DNA from 3 places in the Streptomyces sp. NPDC058576 genome. Region 1 is predicted to be linked to each of the others. Evidence: riboswitches for the same ligand, from Rfam matches in the RefSeq annotation. Region 1 holds a riboswitch; each other region holds the start of a gene.

The links. A riboswitch is a leader RNA that binds a small molecule or an ion and turns the genes downstream of it on or off. The one in region 1 is predicted to bind cobalamin.
Region 2: linked by a shared signal. The riboswitch ahead of ACFWRV_RS24950 (ABC transporter substrate-binding protein) and the one ahead of ACFWRV_RS07165 (FecCD family ABC transporter permease) in region 1 are both predicted to bind cobalamin.
Region 3: linked by a shared signal. The riboswitch ahead of ACFWRV_RS24155 (cobalamin biosynthesis protein) and the one ahead of ACFWRV_RS07165 (FecCD family ABC transporter permease) in region 1 are both predicted to bind cobalamin.

Annotation. Positions count from the first base shown of each region.
Region 1 is NZ_JBHXPF010000006.1:101,960-108,505, reverse strand. It holds gene ACFWRV_RS07190 (antibiotic biosynthesis monooxygenase family protein) at 1-133, opposite strand, end outside; partial or broken gene ACFWRV_RS07185 (hypothetical protein) at 176-469, shown strand; gene ACFWRV_RS07180 (helix-turn-helix transcriptional regulator) at 534-1,394, opposite strand; gene ACFWRV_RS07175 (aldo/keto reductase) at 1,522-2,514, shown strand; gene ACFWRV_RS07170 (S1 RNA-binding domain-containing protein) at 2,542-4,110, opposite strand; cobalamin riboswitch at 4,210-4,338, shown strand; gene ACFWRV_RS07165 (FecCD family ABC transporter permease) at 4,440-5,549, shown strand; gene ACFWRV_RS07160 (ABC transporter ATP-binding protein) at 5,549-6,331, shown strand; gene ACFWRV_RS07155 (ABC transporter substrate-binding protein) at 6,347-6,546, shown strand, end outside.
Region 2 is NZ_JBHXPF010000039.1:64,669-71,214, forward strand. It holds gene ACFWRV_RS24925 (PLP-dependent cysteine synthase family protein) at 1-883, opposite strand, end outside; gene ACFWRV_RS24930 (MoaD/ThiS family protein) at 883-1,170, opposite strand; gene ACFWRV_RS24935 (putative leader peptide) at 1,282-1,395, opposite strand; gene ACFWRV_RS24940 (ABC transporter ATP-binding protein) at 1,465-2,262, opposite strand; gene ACFWRV_RS24945 (FecCD family ABC transporter permease) at 2,294-3,334, opposite strand; gene ACFWRV_RS24950 (ABC transporter substrate-binding protein) at 3,331-4,332, opposite strand; cobalamin riboswitch at 4,370-4,567, opposite strand; gene ACFWRV_RS24955 (Mov34/MPN/PAD-1 family protein) at 4,581-5,003, opposite strand; gene ACFWRV_RS24960 (amino acid permease) at 5,213-6,546, opposite strand, start outside.
Region 3 is NZ_JBHXPF010000037.1:53,134-59,679, reverse strand. It holds gene ACFWRV_RS24170 (class II aldolase/adducin family protein) at 1-348, opposite strand, end outside; gene ACFWRV_RS24165 (anion permease) at 624-1,889, shown strand; gene ACFWRV_RS24160 (hypothetical protein) at 1,902-2,132, shown strand; cobalamin riboswitch at 2,282-2,414, shown strand; gene ACFWRV_RS24155 (cobalamin biosynthesis protein) at 2,552-3,532, shown strand; gene ACFWRV_RS24150 (cobyric acid synthase) at 3,576-5,375, shown strand; gene ACFWRV_RS24145 (putative cobaltochelatase) at 5,372-6,546, shown strand, end outside.

The sequences.
Region 1 (6,546 bases):
CGGGCCGGAGCAGCTCGAACCATTCGAACCCGTCGGAGCCCTCCACGGCGTGGGCGCGGGAAGCGAAGCGCTTCTCCAGCGTCTCGCGTTGTTCCTGGGGGACGGTCAGCACATTGATCTTCACTACGCTCATGGCACCATCCTGCCGTACGGCGCCCGGGCGCCGTCGCTCACCCACCGGTGTGCGCGGGGAGCGGTCGGACGGTGGAGCAGATTCCCCTTGTGGGACACCTGGCCGGTCGGCGTGGAGATGGACGCCGGGCCGCTCGGGGGCGCCAAGCCCACCGAGGTCAAGAAGGTCTACAACCGGGGGCTGCGGACGACGTTGGCCACGCACCGAGGACCGCTGGCGGTGTACGTGGCCCGGATCGACCAGATCCTGGTACGCGGCGTGGAGCCGCGGAGCTCCTGGGTGCTGCCCGCCACCGGCAGCGACCACCTGCCGGTGGCGGCCCGCATCCGCTGGTGAACTCCGCGAGAGGAGCCGGTCCGCAAGGGCGAAGAAGCCGAGAGACACAGGGGCGGCGGTCGACCTACCGCTCGGACGAGCCCGTCGTCCCCATGGGGAACTCCTCGATGCCCAGGACACGCAGCAGATCCAACCGCTCACGGGTCCCTGCGTCCGCCGGGGTGAGAACGAGCAGCAGCTGACCGTGGTCGGGAGTGACCAGCGTTTCGCAGTCCATCACCAGACGGCCCACCCGCGGGTGCAGCAGGGTCTTGCGGTCGGCCCGCCGCACCGCCACCTCGTGTTCCGCCCACAGCCGGCGGAACTCCTCGCTCGCCGCCCGCAGCCGGTCGACGATCCCGGCGACCACGGGATCGCCGGACCGGCGGCCGACGGCTGCGCGCAGGTCGGCCACGAGCTGCCGGGCCTGGTGCTCGTGCTCCTCGGGAGCGCCCGCCGCGCGGACGGCGGGATCGGTGAACCACCGGTACACGAGATAGCGCCGGTCGCCGGAGAAGCCGGTGTGGTCGCCCGCCAGCAGCAGGGACATCCGGTTCTGGGCGAGGACCTCGCCCAGGTCGGACACCACCATGGCCGGGGTGTCGCCCAGCAGGTCGAGCATCCGCACGAGCCCGGCGCGGGCCGGCCCCGCCACCGAGTCGGCTGGCGGCGGCTGATGACCGGCCAGGTGGAACAGATGGTCCCGCTCGTCGTCGGTGAGGCGCAACGCCCTGGCCAGCGCGGTGAGCAACTGGGTCGAGGGCTGACTGCTGCGCCCCTGCTCCAGGCGTACGACATAGTCCACCGACATCCCGGCGAGCATGGCCACCTCCTCCCGGCGCAGACCCGAGGTACGGCGGCGGGGACCGTCCGCGATGCCCACCTCCGCCGGGCGGATCGCCTCGCGGCGCCTGCGCAGGAAGTCGGCCAGCTGATCACGTTCCATGCCCCCATGGTCCCGCGCGGCGGGCGGTCGGAGCCAGGGAGCGCCGCTCCCAGGACAAACGCTCCGCTCCCGCACGGCGCGGCACCGGCGCAGGGTGGGTGGCAGATCGACGACGAAGGAGCACGCCATGCAGACACGAACCCTCGGCGCCACCGGCCCGGCCGTCTCCGCGCTGGGCCTGGGCGCGATGGGCATGTCCGACGCCTACGGTCCGACCGACCGCGCGGAGTCCGTCGCCACCGTCCGCGCCGCGCTGGACAACGGCGTCACGCTGATCGACACCGGCGACTTCTACGCCATGGGCCACAACGAGCTGCTGCTCGCCGAAGCCCTGCGCGGCCGGGACCGCGACAGCTACGCCCTGAGCGTCAAGTTCGGCGCGCTGCGGGGGCCGGGCCACGAGTTCAGCGGCCAGGACAGCCGACCCGAGGCGGTGAAGAACTTCCTGGCCTACTCGCTGACCCGGCTCGGCACCGACCACATCGACGTCTACCGCCCGGCCCGGCTGGACCCGGACGTGCCGATCGAGGAGACGGTGGGCGCGATCAAGGAGATGGTCGACGCCGGATACGTACGGCACATCGGCCTCTCCGAGGTGGACGCCGCGACGATCCGCCGAGCACACGCCGTGCACCCGATCGCCGACCTCCAGATCGAGTACTCGCTGATCTCCCGCGCGATCGAGGCGGAGGTCCTGCCCACCCTGCGGGAGCTGGGCGTCGGCCTCACCGCGTACGGAGTGCTGGGCCGTGGCCTGATCTCCGGCCACTGGTCCGTGGGCCGCTCCGCCCCCGGCGACAGCCGCGGCCTCGTCCCCCGTTTCTCCGGCGGGAACGTGGAACACAACCTGGCCCTCGTGGAGGCCCTGCGCCGGGTCGCCGAGGCGAAGGGGTGCACCGTCGCCCAGCTGGTCATCGCCTGGGTCGCCGCCCAGGGGCGGGACATCGTACCGCTCGTCGGCGCCCGCACCCGCGAGCGGCTGACCGAGGCACTGCCCGCGCTCGACCTGGACCTCACCGCGGACGACCTCGCCGAGATCGAGAAGGCGATTCCGCCGGGCTCGGCGCGCGGCGACCGCTACCCGTCCGCGTTCATGGCGGGCCTCGGTGTGGGCAACTGAGGAAGCTCCCCGGGCCGGGCCGCCGTATCAGTCCGGCGCGACGGCCTGCCGGTGCGAGAGGGAGATCCGACGCCGGGTCGGGTCGACGTCCAGGACCTTCACCGCCAGGGTGTCGCCGACCCGCAGCGCGATGGCCGGGCCGTTCAGCTGTCCGTCCGCCAGCTCGGAGAGGTGCACGAGCCCCTCGAACCCGTCATCCGCCTCCTCGACGCGTACGAAGACGCCGAAGGGCACCACCTTGGTGACCGGCCCGACGACCGTCCGGCCGACCAGTCCCGTCAACAGCCGCATCGGATCCTCCCGCAGGGCCTTGAGGGACAGCGACACGCGCTCCGGCAGGAGCTCGACGCCGAGAATCTGGGCCCGGACTTCCTCACCGACGGAGACGACGTCGGACGGATGCTCGAAGCGGCGCCACGACAGCTCGGGGATGTTGATCATCGCCTCGAAGCCCCCGATGTCCACGAAGGTGACGCCGAAGGGGGCGATGAAGGTCACCGTGCCGGTCACGATCTGCCCGGGGCGGAGTGTCCGCAGGAGGGCCCAGTGCCGGTCGCTCGGCGTCGGCTCGGTCCGCCACCGGGCGCGCAGGACCCCGTCCGCATCGGGCACGACAGCGGTGCACAACGGAACGCGCTCATCGACGGTCACGGGCAGGAGCGATGCGGCGGTGGCACCGGATATCCGCTCGGCGAGCTCGGAGAAGGCGTCCTCGTCGACGAGAGCGCTGTGGACAGGACCGTCCGCCGCGTCCTGCCAGACGCACTCCACCATGCCCTCGCCCTGGAAGGCGCCCAGAACGGCACCGACGTCGGACGACAGATCGGGCCACACGGCGAGCCGGGCCCGGGGCGCGATCCGGGCCCGCACCGCCTCGACATCGTCCCGGGTGAGGCGGTGCCAACGCGAGGCGCCCTCGATGTACATCTCCTCCAGCACGCCCGCGCTGTACACCGACACCATCCGGGACAGCCCGCTCCAGAACGCGTCGTCGGCCGGGCGCACGATGTCCTCGCCGTCGCTCTCCACGGCGTACGGGGAGGAGTTCAGGCGCTCCGGGAACAGCCCGAGCCGGCGGGTCAGCGCCAGCGCCCGCTCGCACGGCCGGTCACTGCCGACGTAGACGTACTGGTCCCGGCCCACATGGACCGCGAACCTGTCCTCCACCTCCAGTCGGCACCACGCCCCGCTGTCACGCAACATGGAGCGCACCAGCTCCAGACCGACATCGAGCGACACCTCGGCCCCGTCGTGAAAGCCCTTCGGAAGCCCGTTCGTCGAACCTCCCGGGAGAACTTCCGGCAGGCCTCCCGCCGGCTTCGTCCGCGCGCTCTCACGGGCGGACGGGAACAGGCCGGTCAGCCCGAAGCCGTCCACCGGTGGTCCGACGCCGAAGTGCGCGAGGGACGGCACCTGGGGTTCGCGTACCACCGGCCGGTCGATACCCGAGTCCTCCGCGAACGCCGCTACGGCCCGGAGGTAGGCGGCCTCGACCGTGCCCCGGTCACTGACGGTGTCCTCCGGGCCGGTGTAGCGCCCGTGATCGTCACGGTGGACGGGGTCGTACTTGGTAATTCGGTAGACATACCTTGGCACGCGCCCATCCTCCCGCACGCACGCACACTCACATGCCCCGCGAGAGCGGTCCGGCTCGCCGAGGGACTCCCGGCCGCCCGCCCTTCCCTGAGACCCCCACGCACCCACGCGCTAAGCTGCGGATTCGCCACGGGGGAAGTCCGGTCGAAATCCGGCGCTGACCCGCAACGGTAGGCGGAGCCCCCGGTTCCGTGAGCCCGATCACCCGCGGCACAGAAGGCTCCTGACCATTCGCCGTGGACTGCGAAAAGGGCGCTGCGCGGGACGGCCGCCGTCCGGGGCCGCTCCTCCTCGCGCGACGCACGGCCCGAGGCGAAAGCGACCGGCCTGTGGCCACGTCTCTCGACCGCATACCCGCCAAGCCGCCACGCCCCGCGCGCGTCGGCACCGGACCGGCGCCACCCCGCCGCGTACCCCTGCCGCTCCTCGTGACCGGCCTGAGCCTCGCCCTTCCCCTCTCGCTCGTCTGCGGCGCGGCACTCGGGGCGTCGGGGCTCTCCTGGGCGGAGGTTCTGCGCTACCTGTGGGCGGGGCTGACCGGTGGAGCCATCCGCTCCGACGAGGTCCCCGCCTACACCATCATCTGGGAACTGCGCCTGCCACGGACCGTGCTCGCCGCCGTCGTCGGGGCCGGCCTGTCGGCCATCGGCGTCGCCGTCCAGGCCATGGTGCGCAACGCGCTCGCCGACCCGTTCGTGCTCGGCATCTCCTCGGGCGCGGCGGTCGGCGCCAACGCCGTACTCATCTTCGGGGCCTTGGGCGCGCTGGGCATCTGGGCCCTGTCCACGGCGGCGTTCCTCTCCGCGCTCCTCGCCATGCTCCTCGTGTACGCGGTCGCCCGCACCGAACGCGGACTGACCCCGCTCCGGCTCGTCCTGACGGGCACCGCGATGTACTACGGCTTCTCGGCCGTCACCACTTTCATGGTGTTCGCGGCCGAGCGCGGGGAAGCGGCCCGCTCCGCGATGATGTGGCTGCTCGGCAGCCTGAGCGGGGCCAACTGGGCCGCCGTGCCGATCGCCGCCGGAGCGGTACTCGCCGGCCTCGCGCACCTCGGCTGGTCGGCGCGCCGCCTGAACGCCCTCGCGATGGGGGACGAGACCGCCGCCGCGCTCGGGGTCGACCCCGGAAGACTCCGCAAGGAGCTCTTCCTCGTCTCCGCGGCCGTCACCGGCGCGGTCGTCGCGGTCAGCGGAGCGATCGGCTTCGTCGGACTGATGGTCCCGCACGCCGCACGGATGCTGGTCGGCGCGGACCACCGCAGGCTCCTGGCCGTCGCCCCCCTCGCGGGAGCCGTCCTGCTGATCTGGGTCGACATCCTCTCCCGCCTGGTGCTGGCGCCGGCCGAGCTGCCGGTGGGCGTCCTCACCGCGGTCATCGGCGTTCCCTGCTTCCTCCTCCTCATGCGCCGGCGCGCGTACTCCTTCGGAGGCATCTGATGCGGATCGACATCGACGCGCTCACCGTCGAGATCGCCGGCGCACGCCTGGTGGACGAGGTCACCCTGGGCGCCGCCGACGGACAGCTCGTCGGCCTGGTCGGCCCCAACGGCAGCGGGAAGTCCACCCTGTTGCGCTGCGTCTACCGGGCCCTGCGCCCGTCGGCCGGCGCCGTCAGGATCGGCGGTGAGGACCTCCACGCCCTGAGCGCCCGGGACGGCGCCCGACGGCTGGCCGCACTTCCGCAGGACGCGGTCGCCGAATTCGACTTCACCGTCGCCGAGATCGTCGCCATGGGGCGTCTGCCGCACCAGGGGCCGGTCGCCCGGACGACCGACGAGGACCGCCGCCACTGCGAGGCGGCACTGGAGGGCGTCGGCGCGGGACACCTCGCCGAACGCGGTTTCCTCACCCTCTCCGGCGGCGAGCGGCAGCGCGTCCTCATCGCCCGGGCCCTCGCCCAACAGCCCCGGGTCCTGGTGCTCGACGAGCCCACCAACCACCTGGACATCGCGCACCAGCTGGAGATCCTGGCCCTGGTCCGCGGCAGCGGCCTGACCGTGCTGACCGCCCTGCACGACCTGAACCTGGCGGCCCTGCACTGCGACCTCGTCCACGTCATCGACAGCGGCCGGATCGTCGCCTCCGGGGCGCCGGACTCCGTCCTGACCACGGCGTTGCTGGCCGATGTCTTCGGCGTACGGGCGCACCGCGTCGCGCACCCGGAGACCGGAGCGCTCCAACTGCTCTTCGACCTTCCCCCTGCCCGCCCCACCCTCTGAGGAGATTCGCCCACCATGTCCCACCCCCTGCGTCCCGCGGCCCTCGCCCTCGCCGCCGCCCTGGCCCTCACCGGCTGCGGAGCGGACGTCACACCGGAAGCCGACGGGAAGGAGAGCGCATCGCGGGCCGACCGCCACTACCCGGTGACCGTGGAGAACTGCGGTGAGAAGAAGCGCTACGACAAGGCCCCGCAGCGCGTCGTCACCAACGACGT
Region 2 (6,546 bases), on a different contig from region 1:
TCGACAGGTACTTCCAGCCGCCGTCCGCGACGACGAAGACGATGTCGGCGCTCTCCCCCGCCTTGACCGCCTTGTTGCCCACGCCGATCGCCGCGTGGAGGGCTGCGCCGGTGGAGACGCCCGCGAAGATGCCCTCCTGCTGGAGGAGTTCGCGGGTGCGGGTGACCGCGTCCGCTGAGCCCACCGAGAAGCGGGTGGTGAGGACCGAGGCGTCGTACAGCTCGGGGACGAAGCCCTCGTCGAGGTTGCGGAGGCCGTAGACCAGGTCGTCGTAGCGCGGTTCGGCGGCGACGATCTGGATGCCCTCGCGGTTCTCGCGGAGATAGCGGCCGACGCCCATGAGGGTGCCGGTGGTGCCGAGGCCCGCGACGAAGTGGGTGATGGACGGGAGGTCGGTGAGGATCTCCGGTCCGGTGGTGGCGTAGTGGGCGCCCGCGTTGTCCGGGTTGCCGTACTGGTAGAGCATCACCCAGTCCGGGTGCTCGGCCGAGAGCTCCTTCGCGACGCGGACGGCGGTGTTGGAGCCACCTGCGGCCGGGGAGGAGATGATCTCGGCGCCCCACATGGCGAGCAGGTCGCGCCGTTCCTGCGAGGTGTTCTCCGGCATGACGCAGACGATGCGGTAGCCCTTGAGCTTGGCCGCCATGGCGAGCGAGATGCCGGTGTTGCCGCTGGTGGGCTCCAGGATGGTGCAGCCGGGTGTCAGCCTGCCGTCCTTCTCGGCCTGTTCGACCATGTGGAGCGCGGGGCGGTCCTTGATCGAGCCGGTGGGGTTGCGGTCCTCCAGCTTGGCCCAGATGCGGACGTCCTCGGACGGGGACAGCCGCGGAAGGCGGACGAGGGGGGTGTTCCCCACGGCCGCCAGCGGGGAGTCGTACCGCATCAGCGCATGCCGCCGGCGACGGCCGGGAGGATGGTGACGTTGTCGCCGTCGCTGAGCTTGGTGGAGATGCCGTCGAGGAAGCGGACGTCCTCGTCGTTGAGGTAGACGTTCACGAAGCGGCGGAGCTGTTCGCCGTTCGCACCGTCGACGATGCGCTCACGGATGCCGGTGTGGCGGCTCTCCAGGTCGGCGAAGAGGTCGGCGAGGGTGTCCCCGTTGCCTTCGACGGCCTTCGCGCCGTCGGTGTAGGTGCGGAGGATGGTCGGGATGCGGACCTCGATGGCCATGGCGTGGGCTCCTGTCGAAAGCGGAGAGGTGGCGTGGGGCGCGCGTTTCTGCCCCCGCGCAGGGGGTGGTGCGTGTGGTGGGCGCGCGGACCGCGGCTCAGGCCGGGCGGCTCACGGGCAGGCTGCGGTGGGACAGATCGCGCTGGCGAGCCTGCACAGGTCGACGTGCAGCCGCGCGACGAGCAGCGTGCCCGGCGTCTTGTTGCTCACGTCATGGGGAACCATGCGGGCATCGTATCGATTCCCTGTGCGGAAACCCGAGTGTGATCCCACATGGTGGATGGTGAGCGACCGCTATATGGACCGGGTGGGGCTGTCGGTCCCTTCCGGAAGGTAGACGACCGTGGGGGCGCCGGTCTTCGGGTGGGCGCTGACCTCGGCGGCGACGCCGTACACCTCGCCGAGCAGATCGGCCGTGAGGACCTCTTCGGGGGTGCCGGAGGCGACGACGCGGCCGTCCATGAGGACGTAGAGGCGGTCGCAGTAGTAGGCGGCGAGGTTGAGGTCGTGCAGGGCGAGGAGGTTGGTGGTGCCCAGGTCGCGGACCAGGGAGAGGATCTCCAGCTGGTAGCGGATGTCCAGGTGGTTGGTCGGCTCGTCCAGGACGACGAGGGAGGGCTGCTGGACCAGGGCGCGGGCGACCAGGGCCCGTTGGCGTTCGCCGCCGGAGAGGGAGGAGAACGTACGGGGTTCGAGCGCGGCGATCCCGACCCGGGCGAGGGCCTCGGTGACCAGGTCGGTGTCGGCGGCGGTGTCGGCCTCCCAGAACCGTTTGTGCGGGGCGCGGCCCATCGCGACGACCTGGCCGACGGTGAGCTCGAAGCCGGCGTGGCCGTCCTGCGGGACGGTGGCGATGCGCTGGGCGCGGGCCTTCACGGGGAGGGTGGCGAGGTCGTCGCCGTCGAGGAGGACCCGGCCGTGGGTGGGGCGCAGGGTGCCGTAGACGCAGCGCAGGAGGGTGGTCTTGCCGCTGCCGTTGGGGCCGACGAGGCCGACGGTCTCGCCGTCGGCGGCGGTGAGGTCGACGGCGTCGACGAGGTGGCGGCCCTCGCCGGTGCCGTACGAGAGTGCCTCGGTGCGCAGGGTGGTCACGGGCGGGCTCCCTCGGGAGTACGTACGGTCGTCATGCGGGTGCTCCCTCGGGTCTGCGCCGCAGCATCCAGAGGAAGAACGGGCCGCCGGTCAGCGCGGTGAGCACGCCGACCGGGATGTCCTGCGGGGCGGCGAGCGTCCGGGCGGCCAGGTCGGCGAGGACCAGGAACACCGCCCCGCCGAGCGCGACGACCGGGAGCAGTGCGCGGTGTGCGGCGCCGACGGCCATCCGGGCCATGTGCGGGACCATCAGCCCGACGAAGCCGATCGCCCCGCTGTACGCGACGAGCGCCCCGGTCATCAGCGAGGCGAGGACGAAGACGGCGGCCCGGAAGCGGGCGGTGTCGAGGCCGAGGACGGTCGCGCCCTCCTCCCCCACCAGGAGCAGGTCGAGCGGGCGGGCCAGGGTGAGGAGGACCGCGGTGCCGATGACCAGGGTGGTCGCGGGGAGCGCGAGCATGTCCCAGCGGGCCGCGCCGAGGCCGCCGAGGGTCCAGTAGAGGACTTCCTGGAGGTGGTCGGCGCGGGCGGAGGTGACCAGGATCAGGCTGGTCAGGGCGGACAGGATGTAGGAGACGGCGACGCCGGCGAGGACGAGCCGGTTGGTGGTGAGGCCGCCCCCGCCGCGCGCCAGGGAGTAGACGAGGAGCAGCGAGAGGAGTGCGCCGGCGAAGGCGGCGGCGGGGATCGTGACGGTGGTGGCGAGGGTGGCGCCGATGCCGAGGACGATCACCAGGACCGCGCCGGTGGAGGCTCCGGAGGAGACGCCGAGGAGGAACGGGTCGGCGAGCTGGTTGCGTACGAGGGCCTGGAGGACGGTGCCGATGACGGCGAGCCCGGCGCCGACGACGATGCCGAGCAGGACCCGGGGCAGCCGGACGTCCAGGACGATCGTGCGGAACGGGCTCGCCTCCGCCCGCCCGGTCAGGATGTCGAGGACCTGGCCGGGCGGGATGCGGACGGAGCCGAGGGCGAGGGCGGCGAGCACGGCGACGGCGAGGAGCGCGACGAGGACGCCGAGCACCAGGGCGTAACCGAGCGGCCGCCGCGGTGCGGAGGCGCGGCAGGTCACGAGGTGGAGGCCGCCGGGTGGAGCTGGGCCGCGAGCTTGTCGACGGCGGCGGGCACCCGGACGCCGAGTACGGCGTCGGAGAGCGGCATGACCGCGAAGCGCTCGTTCTTGATGGCGGGGACGTCGGCGAGGGCCGGGTCGCTCAGGAGGCGCTTCTTCTTCTGCTCGACGGTGGTGGCGCCGTAGTCGTAGATCACGATGACCTCGGGCCTGCGGTCGACGACGTTCTCCCAGGAGGCGTCGCCGAAGGGCTTGTCGAGGTCGGCGAAGACGTTGGTGCCGCCGGCCCGTTCGATCAGCTCGTTGCCGATGCCCTCGCCGCCCGCGGTGAAGGCGGTCTTGTCGCCGCTGTCGTAGACGAAGACGGAGACCGGCTTCAGGTCGGCCAGCTTCTTCGCGGTGGCGGCGTTGTCGGCCTTGGCCTGCTTGATCCAGGCTTCGGCGCGGTCGGCGACGCCGAAGGTGCGGCCGACCTCGCGGATCTCCTCGTAGAGGGTGTCCATGGGCTGGTCGCCCTTGGTGCAGCTCTCGGTGTTGAGGCGGGTCTCGATGCCGGACTTGTCGAACGCCTCGCGGCCGCGGCCGTCGGAGGCGGTGAAGGCGCTGCCGTAACCGCCGTAGACGAAGTCGGGGTTGGCGGCGAGGACCTGCTCGTAGGAGGGGTACTCCTTGGCGAGGACGGGAACGGAGGCGTAGTCCTTCGCGTACTTCGGCAGGACCTGGTCGTCGAGGTAGGCGGTGCCGACGAGGGACTTCTTCAGGCCCAGTTCCAGCATGATCTCGGTGACGTGCTGGTTCATGGTGACGACGCGCTTCGGCGGGGCCTTGTACGTGGTGGTGACACCGCAGTTCTTGACGGTGTACGGGAAGCCGTCGCTCTTCGCCGCGGCCTTGTCCCCGGTGGCGGCGTCGCCGGAGGAGTCGGAGGAGGAGCAGGCGGTGAGGGCGAGCGGGAGCAGCACGGCGGCGGCTATGAGCGCGGGGGTGCGCCGGGACATGGCGGGGCCTCTCCGGGGGATTTCCGCGTCCCCTGGTCGATGCGAGAAGGCGGCGGGCCAGTTCCTGGCTTCCGGGCCGCCCTCCGGTGCGGTTCGTCCTGTCGGGGACGCGTCCGCGCGGGAGGGGGCCCGGTCACAGTGGCGGGACCGTGCCGGATTCGCACCGGCTTCCTGGTTCCTGCTGCCTTGATGGGTTCGGGGTGCAGTGTGCCAGACCCGTACGGCGGCCCTACTGGCCGCCCGGGGGCTCAGTACGCCTCGACGACCTGCACGTCTTCCTCGGTGATCTCGCCGTCCACGATGCGGTACGAGCGGAACTGGAAGGGGCCCGAGCCGTCGGTGTCGGCGGTGGAGACCAGGACGTAGTGGGCGCCGGGCTCGTTGGCGTACGTCACGTCGGTGCGGGAGGGGTAGGCCTCGGTCGCCGTGTGCGAGTGGTAGACGATCACGGGTTCCTCGTCGCGGTCGTCCATCTCGCGGTAGAGCTTGAGCAGGTCGGCCGAGTCGAACTCGTAGAACGTGGGCGAGCGGGCGGCGTTGAGCATCGGGATGAAGCGCTCGGGGCGGTCCGTCCCGGCCGGGCCCGCGACCACTCCGCACGCCTCGTCGGGGTGGTCGGCGCGGGAGTGGGCGACGATCTGGTCGTAGAGCGTCTGGGTGATGGTCAGCATGGCGCCAGGATAAGACCGACCGGGAATGGGGGGGGTGGGAGAAGGAGCGGGGCTGGGTGCGTGCGGCTGCAAGGCGGAGGATTGAGGCAGGCGGCCCCTCGCGTACCGATGGGTGGTACGCGAGGGGCCGCATGCTGGACGCCGTCGGCCTTTGGGGCGGCCGGGGGCGGTCCGGGAGGAGGGGGCGGTCGTGGGGCCCGCCCTCGGGGTCAGCGGGTCCCGGTGGAGGTCTTCTCCGGGGCCGACGGGGTGCGCGCCTGGAGCACCCGGTAGGAGACGAAGAGGATGAGCGCCCACAGCGGTGCGCAGTAGAGCGAGATCCTGGCGTCCTTGTCGATCGCCATCATCACGATGACCATGCCGATGAACAGGAGCGCGAACCAGCTCGTGTACGGGGCGCCGGGGGCCTTGAACGAGGACTGCGGCAGCAGACCGGCGTCGGCCTTGCGGCGGTATCGGATCTGGCTGATCAGGATCATGATCCAGGCCCACATGCCGGAGATGGTCGCGAAGGAGACGACGTAGTTGAACGCCTCGCCCGGCCACTGGTAGTTGATCCACACGCCGACGAGCATCAGGGCGGCGGAGAACGTGGTGCCGACCAGCGGCAGGCCGTTCTTCGTCAGCTTGGTGAAGGCGCGGGGGCCCTGGCCGTTGAGCGCGAGGTCGCGGAGCATGCGGCCGGTGGAGTACATGCCGGAGTTGCAGGAGGAGAGCGCCGCGGTGAGGACGACGAAGTTGACGATGGCCGCGCCGACGCCGAGCCCCATCTCCTCGAAGGCCTTCACGAACGGGGAGACGCCGGGCTTGAAGGTGGACCACGGCACGACCGAGAGGATCATGATGAGCGCGCCGACGTAGAAGACGGCGATGCGCCACGGCACGGTGTTGATGGCCTTGGGCAGCACGGTCTTGGGGTCCTTGGACTCCCCGGCGGTGACGCCGACGAGTTCCACGGCGAGGAAGGCGAACATGACGATCTGGAGCGTCATGAGCGTGCCGGTGATGCCGTGGGGGAAGAACCCGCCGTCGTTCCAGAGGTTGGAGACGGTCGCGGTGTCGCCGGCGTCGGAGAAGCCGATGGTGAGGACGCCCGCGCAGATCAGGATCATGCCGATGATGGCGGTGACCTTGACCATGGAGAACCAGAACTCCAGCTCACCGAAGAGCTTCACGGAGATCAGGTTGGCGCCGTAGAGAATGATGGTGAAGACCAGGGCGGACAGCCACTGCGGAATGTTCCACCAGTACGTCATATAGGTGGCGGCGGCCGTGACTTCGGTGATTCCGGTGACGACCCAGAAGAGCCAGTAGGTCCAGCCCGTCACGAATCCGAAGAACGGGCTGATGAATTCACGGGCGTACTCCGAGAAGGAGCCGGAGACCGGGCGGTACATGAGCAGTTCGCCCAGGGCCCGCATGATGAAGAAGATGACCAGGCCCGCGACGACGTAGGCCAGGATGAGGCTGGGCCCGGCCCGGTCGATGGCTTTGCCCGCGCCGAGGAAAAGCCCCGTGCCGATGGCTCCGCCGATGGCGATCA
Region 3 (6,546 bases), on a different contig from region 1:
GAGCGGCACCTCGGTGACGAGGGTGGAGACGGCGGTGGCGTGCACGGCGTGGGTGTGGACCACGGCGGCGGCGTCGGTGGAGCGGTAGACCGCCAGGTGCAGGGGGAGTTCGCTGGTCGGCCCGAGGTCCCCGAGGACCTGGCGCCCTTCCAGGTCCACGCCGACCGCGTCCTCGGGGCCGAGCCGGTCGTAGGGAACCCCGCTGGGCGTCACCAGGACGAGGTCGCCGACGCGGGCGGAGACGTTGCCGGAGGTGCCGACGACCAGGCCGTCCGCCGCGCTCCGACGGGCTGTGTCCACGACGGCCCGCCAGGCCTGGCCGACGGATTCCGGCTGCTGCTCGCTCATGGGGCGAGCGTAGGGGGGAGGGCGCGCAACCGGAACGTCACGAAGGGAGTGACGGGGATCTCTTCCGGGTGCCGAACAGCCGGTCGCAAGGTTCGCCAACGGGCGGCAAAGGCCGCCCACATCCCGCCCCACAGGCACGCGCAGCCTCCCCCGCACACAAGCGGAGGCGGCCCACTCCGTTTGGGGTCACCGCAACGCCCTGCTCAGTTCATCTTCCGTTCACTCAGGTTGCCTACGGTCCACGTGCCACTGACGTCGAACGATTGCCTGGGTAAATGGAACACATCACGCTGCTGCTTGCGATTGTGGTCGTAACAGCTCTCGTGTTCGATTTCACGAACGGTTTCCACGACACCGCCAACGCGATGGCGACCACCATCTCGACCGGCGCACTGAAGCCCAAGACAGCGGTGGCGATGTCCGCCGTTCTCAACCTGATCGGCGCGTTCCTGTCGGTGGAGGTCGCCAAGACGATCTCCGGCGGGATTGTCAACGAGGACGGCCTCAGAACCGAGGTCATCTTCGCGGCGCTCGTCGGCGCCATCCTGTGGAATCTCCTGACCTGGCTGGTCGGCCTGCCCTCCAGCTCCTCCCACGCCCTGTTCGGCGGTCTGATCGGCGCCGCGGTGATGTCGGCCGGCTGGTCGTCGATCAACGGCGGCACCGTGGTCACCAAGGTGCTGCTCCCGGCGATCGCCGCCCCGCTGGTGGCCGGCCTCGCCGCGATGCTGGCCACGCGGCTGACGTACCGGATCAACCGGAAGGTCACCGACCCGAACCAGCTGAAGTCGACGGCCAAGGGCTACCGGGCCGGACAGATCGCCTCCGCCGGTCTCGTCTCGCTCGCCCACGGCACCAACGACGCCCAGAAGACGATGGGCATCATCACGCTGGCCCTGGTCACCGGCGGCGTCCTCGCCCCCGGCTCCAACCCGCCGATGTGGGTCATCGTCTCCGCCGGTGTCGCCATCGCGCTCGGTACGTACCTCGGTGGCTGGCGCATCATCCGCACCATGGGCAAGGGCCTGACCGACCTTCAGCCGCCGCAGGGCTTCGCCGCCCAGACGAGTGCGGCGACCGTCATCCTGGCCTCCTCGCACCTCGGCTTCTCGCTCTCCACCACGCAGTCCTGCTCCGGGGCCGTGATGGGCGCGGGTCTCGGCCGCAAGGGAGGCGTGGTCCGCTGGTCCACCGCCACCCGGATGTTCATCGCCTGGGGTCTGACGCTGCCGGCCGCGGGTCTGGTCGGCGCGGGCGCCGAGTTCCTGACCAAGCAGGGCACGTGGGGCATCACCGTCACCGCGATCCTGCTCGTGGGCGGCTCCTTCGCGATCTGGCTGGCCTCGCGCCGGCAGCCGGTCGACCACACCAACGTCAACGACACGGACGGCGGTGACGACGAGCGCCAGGGCGTCGTCACCACCGCCATCGCCGCGGTCCAGCCGCCGCCCATCGGCGGCCCGGCCGCCGAGCTCATGACCACCATCCCGGCCCCGGCCTCGGCGCCCGACGACCCGGCCCGGCCGCCGGCCAAGGTGTAAGGACACATCCGCATGAAAATCGACTGGGCAGCTCTCGCCTCCGTCTTCGGTGTCAGTCTCGTGGTCACCGTCGCGCTGGTCGGCCTCTTCACCCTGGGCATCGTCGCCCTCTCCAAGCAGTCCGCGACGGCCGGAAGCAGCGCCTCCGGCGGATCGGTCGCGCTGGCGCGCACCGGCGCGTACGCCTGCTTCGGGCTGTGCGTGGCGGCGGTCTCGTACGGGATCTACCTGATCGTCGCCTGACCCCGCACAGCGCACTCCTTCGGGCCGGACACACCCTCGTGTGTCCGGCCCGATGTGCGTCCGCCCACAGTGGAGCCCCGCAGGTCAACAGCGAGTTGACGACTGTTCTCGGGGCGTGGTGGACTGCCGGAGCCATTTACGGCGACAGCAGAGGAAGCCGGTGCGAATCCGGCGCGGTCCCGCCACTGTCACCGGGGAGCACTCCCCCACACCGGACGTCACGGCTCGCGGCACGCGGGCTGGAAGGCCGGGGGAACTGCGGATCCGGGAGCCAGGAGACTCTCGTCGCCGGTCACGTCGAACCAGGGCGCGGACCCTGAGTGAGGACCTACACCATGCCCGGCCGCCGTGCGCCGTCTCCTGCGCCGATTCCCGCCCCCCTTCGTGCCGGAACGCCTCTTTCCGCGACGGGCTGAGCCGTGCGTGCGGACCGTGTCTTCGCGTACGGCGCCACCACCGGGCTGATCGCCGACGCGCTGCTCGGCGACCCCCGCAGGGGCCACCCCGTCGCCGCGTTCGGCCGCGCCGCCGCGCGGGTCGAGTCCGTGCTGTGGCGTGACGACCGCGGCCGGGGCGCGCTGCACACCCTCGTCTGCGCCGGAGGCGCCGTGGGAGCCGCCGCGCTGACCGCCCGCGCCGTGCGGGGACGCCCGGCGCTCGCCGTCGCGCTGACCGCCGCCACCGCGTGGTCCGTCGTCGGCGGTACGTCGCTGGGCCGGGAGGCCCGCGCCATCGGAGGCGCGCTGGCCGCCGGGGACCTGGAGGTGGCCCGGGAGCGGCTACCGCATCTGTGCGGGCGCGATCCGCACTCCCTGGACGGGCCGGGGATGGCCCGCGCGGTCGTCGAGTCGGTCGCCGAGAACACCTCGGACGCAGTCGTCGGCGCGCTGGTGTGGGGGGCGATCGGCGGGGTTCCGGGGCTCGTCGGGTTCCGGGCGGTGAACACGCTCGACGCGATGGTCGGCCACAGGTCGCCCCGCTACCGCCGCTACGGCTGGGCCTCGGCGCGCCTGGACGACGTGGTGGGGTGGCCCGGCGCCCGGTTGACGGCCGCGCTGGCCGTGGTGGGCGGCGGGCGGCCCCGGGAAGCCGTACGCGCCTGGAAGGCCGACGCACACCGTCACCCGAGCCCGAACGCGGGGCCGGTGGAGGCCGCGTTCGCGGGGGCGCTCGGCGTACGGCTCGGCGGGACGCTGGCGTACGCGGGGCGCGTCGAGCACCGGCCGGTGCTGAACGGGGCGGCCGGGCGGGAGGTGCGAGGCGCGGACATCGAGCGCGCGGTGCTGCTTTCGCGCCGGGTGAATGCGCTGGCGCTGGGCGTGTGCGTGGCGGGGCGGTTGGCGGCGGGACGCCTGGTCGCGCGGCGATCGGTCGCGGCGCGGAAGCGGGGGCGGGCATGAGCGGTACGACACGGTGGAGTGCGGTACGGGAACGGGGACGGGCATGAGTGGCGGCGGGCTGCTGGTCGCGGGAACGACCTCGGACGCGGGCAAGAGCGTCGTCACGGCGGGCATCTGCCGCTGGCTGGTGCGCCGGGGCGTGAAGGTCGCGCCCTTCAAGGCGCAGAACATGTCCCTCAACTCCTTCGTGACCCGTGAGGGCGCGGAGATCGGGCGCGCCCAGGCGATGCAGGCGCAGGCCGCCCGGGTGGAGCCGACGGCTCTGATGAACCCGGTGCTGCTGAAGCCCGGCAGCGACCGCTCCAGCCAGGTGGTCCTGATGGGGAAGCCGGTCGGCGAGATGAGCGCCCGGGGGTACCACGGGGGCCGTCAGGAGGCCCTGCTCGGGACGGTCACGGACTGTCTGGCGGAGCTGCGGTCGACGTACGACGCGGTGATCTGCGAGGGGGCGGGGTCCCCCGCCGAGATCAACCTCCGGCGGACCGACATCGTGAACATGGGGATCGCGCGGGCCGCGCGGTTCCCCGTGCTGGTGGTCGGGGACATCGACCGGGGCGGGGTGTTCGCCTCGTTCTTCGGCACGACGGCGCTGCTGAGCGCGGAGGACCAGTCGCTGGTCGCGGGCTACCTGGTGAACAAGTTCCGGGGAGACGTCTCGTTGCTGGAGCCGGGCCTGGACATGCTGTACGGCCTGACCGGGCGTCGGACCTACGGGGTGCTGCCGTACGCCCACGGGCTCGGCATCGACGAGGAGGACGGCCTGCGGGTGTCTCTGCGGGGTGCCGTACGGGAGTCGGTCGTCGCGCCGCCTCAGGGGGAAGACGTGTTGCGGGTCGCGGTCTGCGCGGTGCCGTTGATGTCGAACTTCACGGACGTGGACGCCCTGGCCGCCGAACCGGGCGTCGTCGTGCGGTTCGTGGACCGGGCGGAGGAGCTGGCCGACGCCGACCTGGTGATCGTGCCCGGCACGCGCGGCACGGTGAAGGCCCTCGCCTGGCTGCGCGAGCGGGGACTCGCGGACGCGCTGGTGCGGCGGGCGGCGGAGGGCCGGCCGGTGCTGGGGATTTGCGGCGGGTTCCAGGTGCTCGGTGAGCGCATCGAGGACGAGGTCGAGTCGCGGGCGGGGGTCGTGGACGGGCTGGGGCTGCTGCCCGTACGGGTGCGGTTCGACCGGGACAAGACGCTGGCGCGGCCGGTGGGTTCGGCGCTCGGCGAGCCGGTGGAGGGGTACGAGATCCACCACGGGGTGGCCGATGTGCGGGGCGGGGAACCGTTCCTCGACGGGTGCCGGGTGGGGGCGGTGTGGGGGACGCACTGGCACGGGTCGCTGGAGAGCGACGCGTTCCGGCGGCGGTTCCTGGAGGAAGTGGCCCGGGCCGCCGGGCGGCGGTTCGTGCCGGCGCCGGACACGAGTTTCGGGGTGCTGCGGGAGGAGCAGCTGGATCGGCTCGGGGATCTGGTGGAGGAGCACGCGGACACGGATGCGTTGTGGCGGTTGATCGAGGGGGGTGCGCCTGGGGGGTTGCCGTTCGTGCCGCCGGGGGCGCCGGCCCTGCCGAGTGCGGGTGCGGGTGCGGGTGCGGGTGCGGGTGCGGGTGCGGGTGCTCCGGAGAGCCGGGGCGCTGCCCCGGACCCCGCTCCTCAATCGCCGGAGGGGCTTGAAGTTGCCGGGGCCGCTGCGTCAAGAGGCGAGGGGCTTGAAGTTGCCGGGGCCGCTGCGCCAAGAGGCGAGGGGCTTGAAGTTGCCGGGGCCGCTGCGCCGAGAGGCGAGGGGCTGGAAGTTGCCGGGGCCGCCGGGCTCGGGCAACAAGCTGGACAGCATGTCGACCAGGAGGCCAAGTGAGTACGCCGTATCCCTTCACCGCGATCGTCGGGCAGGACGACCTGCGGCTCGGGCTGTTGCTCAACGCCGTCAGTCCGGCCGTCGGCGGAGTGCTCGTGCGGGGCGAGAAGGGGACCGCCAAGTCCACCGCCGTGCGGGCCCTCGCCGCCCTCATGCCCGAGGTCTCCGTCGTGCCGGGGTGCCGGTTCTCCTGTGATCCCGTCTCCCCCGATCCGGCGTGTCCCGACGGGCCGCACGCGGAGACCGCCGGTGTGTCGCGTGCGGCGCGGACCGTCGAGCTGCCCGTCGGCGCGTCCGAGGACCGGCTCGTGGGGGCGCTGGACATCGAGCGGGCGCTCTCGGAGGGCGTGAAGGCGTTCGAACCGGGGCTGCTGGCCGACGCGCATCGCGGGATCCTGTACGTCGACGAGGTCAACCTGCTCCACGACCACCTGGTGGACCTGCTGCTGGACGCGGCGGCCATGGGCGCTTCGTACGTCGAGCGCGAAGGCGTCTCCGTACGGCATGCGGCGCGGTTCCTGCTGGTCGGGACGATGAACCCGGAAGAGGGCGAGCTGCGGCCGCAGTTGCTGGACCGGTTCGGGCTGACCGTGGAGGTGGCCGCGTCCCGGGACACCGACGAGCGGGTCGAGGTCGTGCGGCGCCGGCTCGCGTACGACGACGATCCCGAGGGGTTCGCCGCGCGCTGGGCCGCGGAGGAGTCGGCGCTGCGGGAGCGGATCGCCACCGCGCGTGCCCTGCTCCCCCGCGTCGTGCTCGGTGACGGCGTGCTGCGGCAGATCGCCGCCACCTGCGCCGCGTTCGAGGTCGACGGGATGCGGGCCGACATCGTGATGGCCCGCACCGCCACCGCGCTCGCCGCCTGGGCGGGGCGCGAGGAGGTCACCTCCGACGACGTACGGCAGGCGGCTCTGCTGGCCCTCCCCCACCGGCGGCGACGCAACCCGTTCGACGCGCCGGGTCTCGACGAGGACAAGCTCGACCGGACGCTGGACGAGGCCGCCGGGGATCAGGAGCAGGACAGCGACCCGGGCGACGACGACCCCGACCCCGGCCCGGACGGCGGAGGCGACGGGGGCGGTGGCGGTGGGGTGCCGCCGCAGGCCGACGGGGAGGACCGTACGCCGCCGCAGGGCGAGGGCGGCTCGGACGACACGCCGTCCCAGGCCCC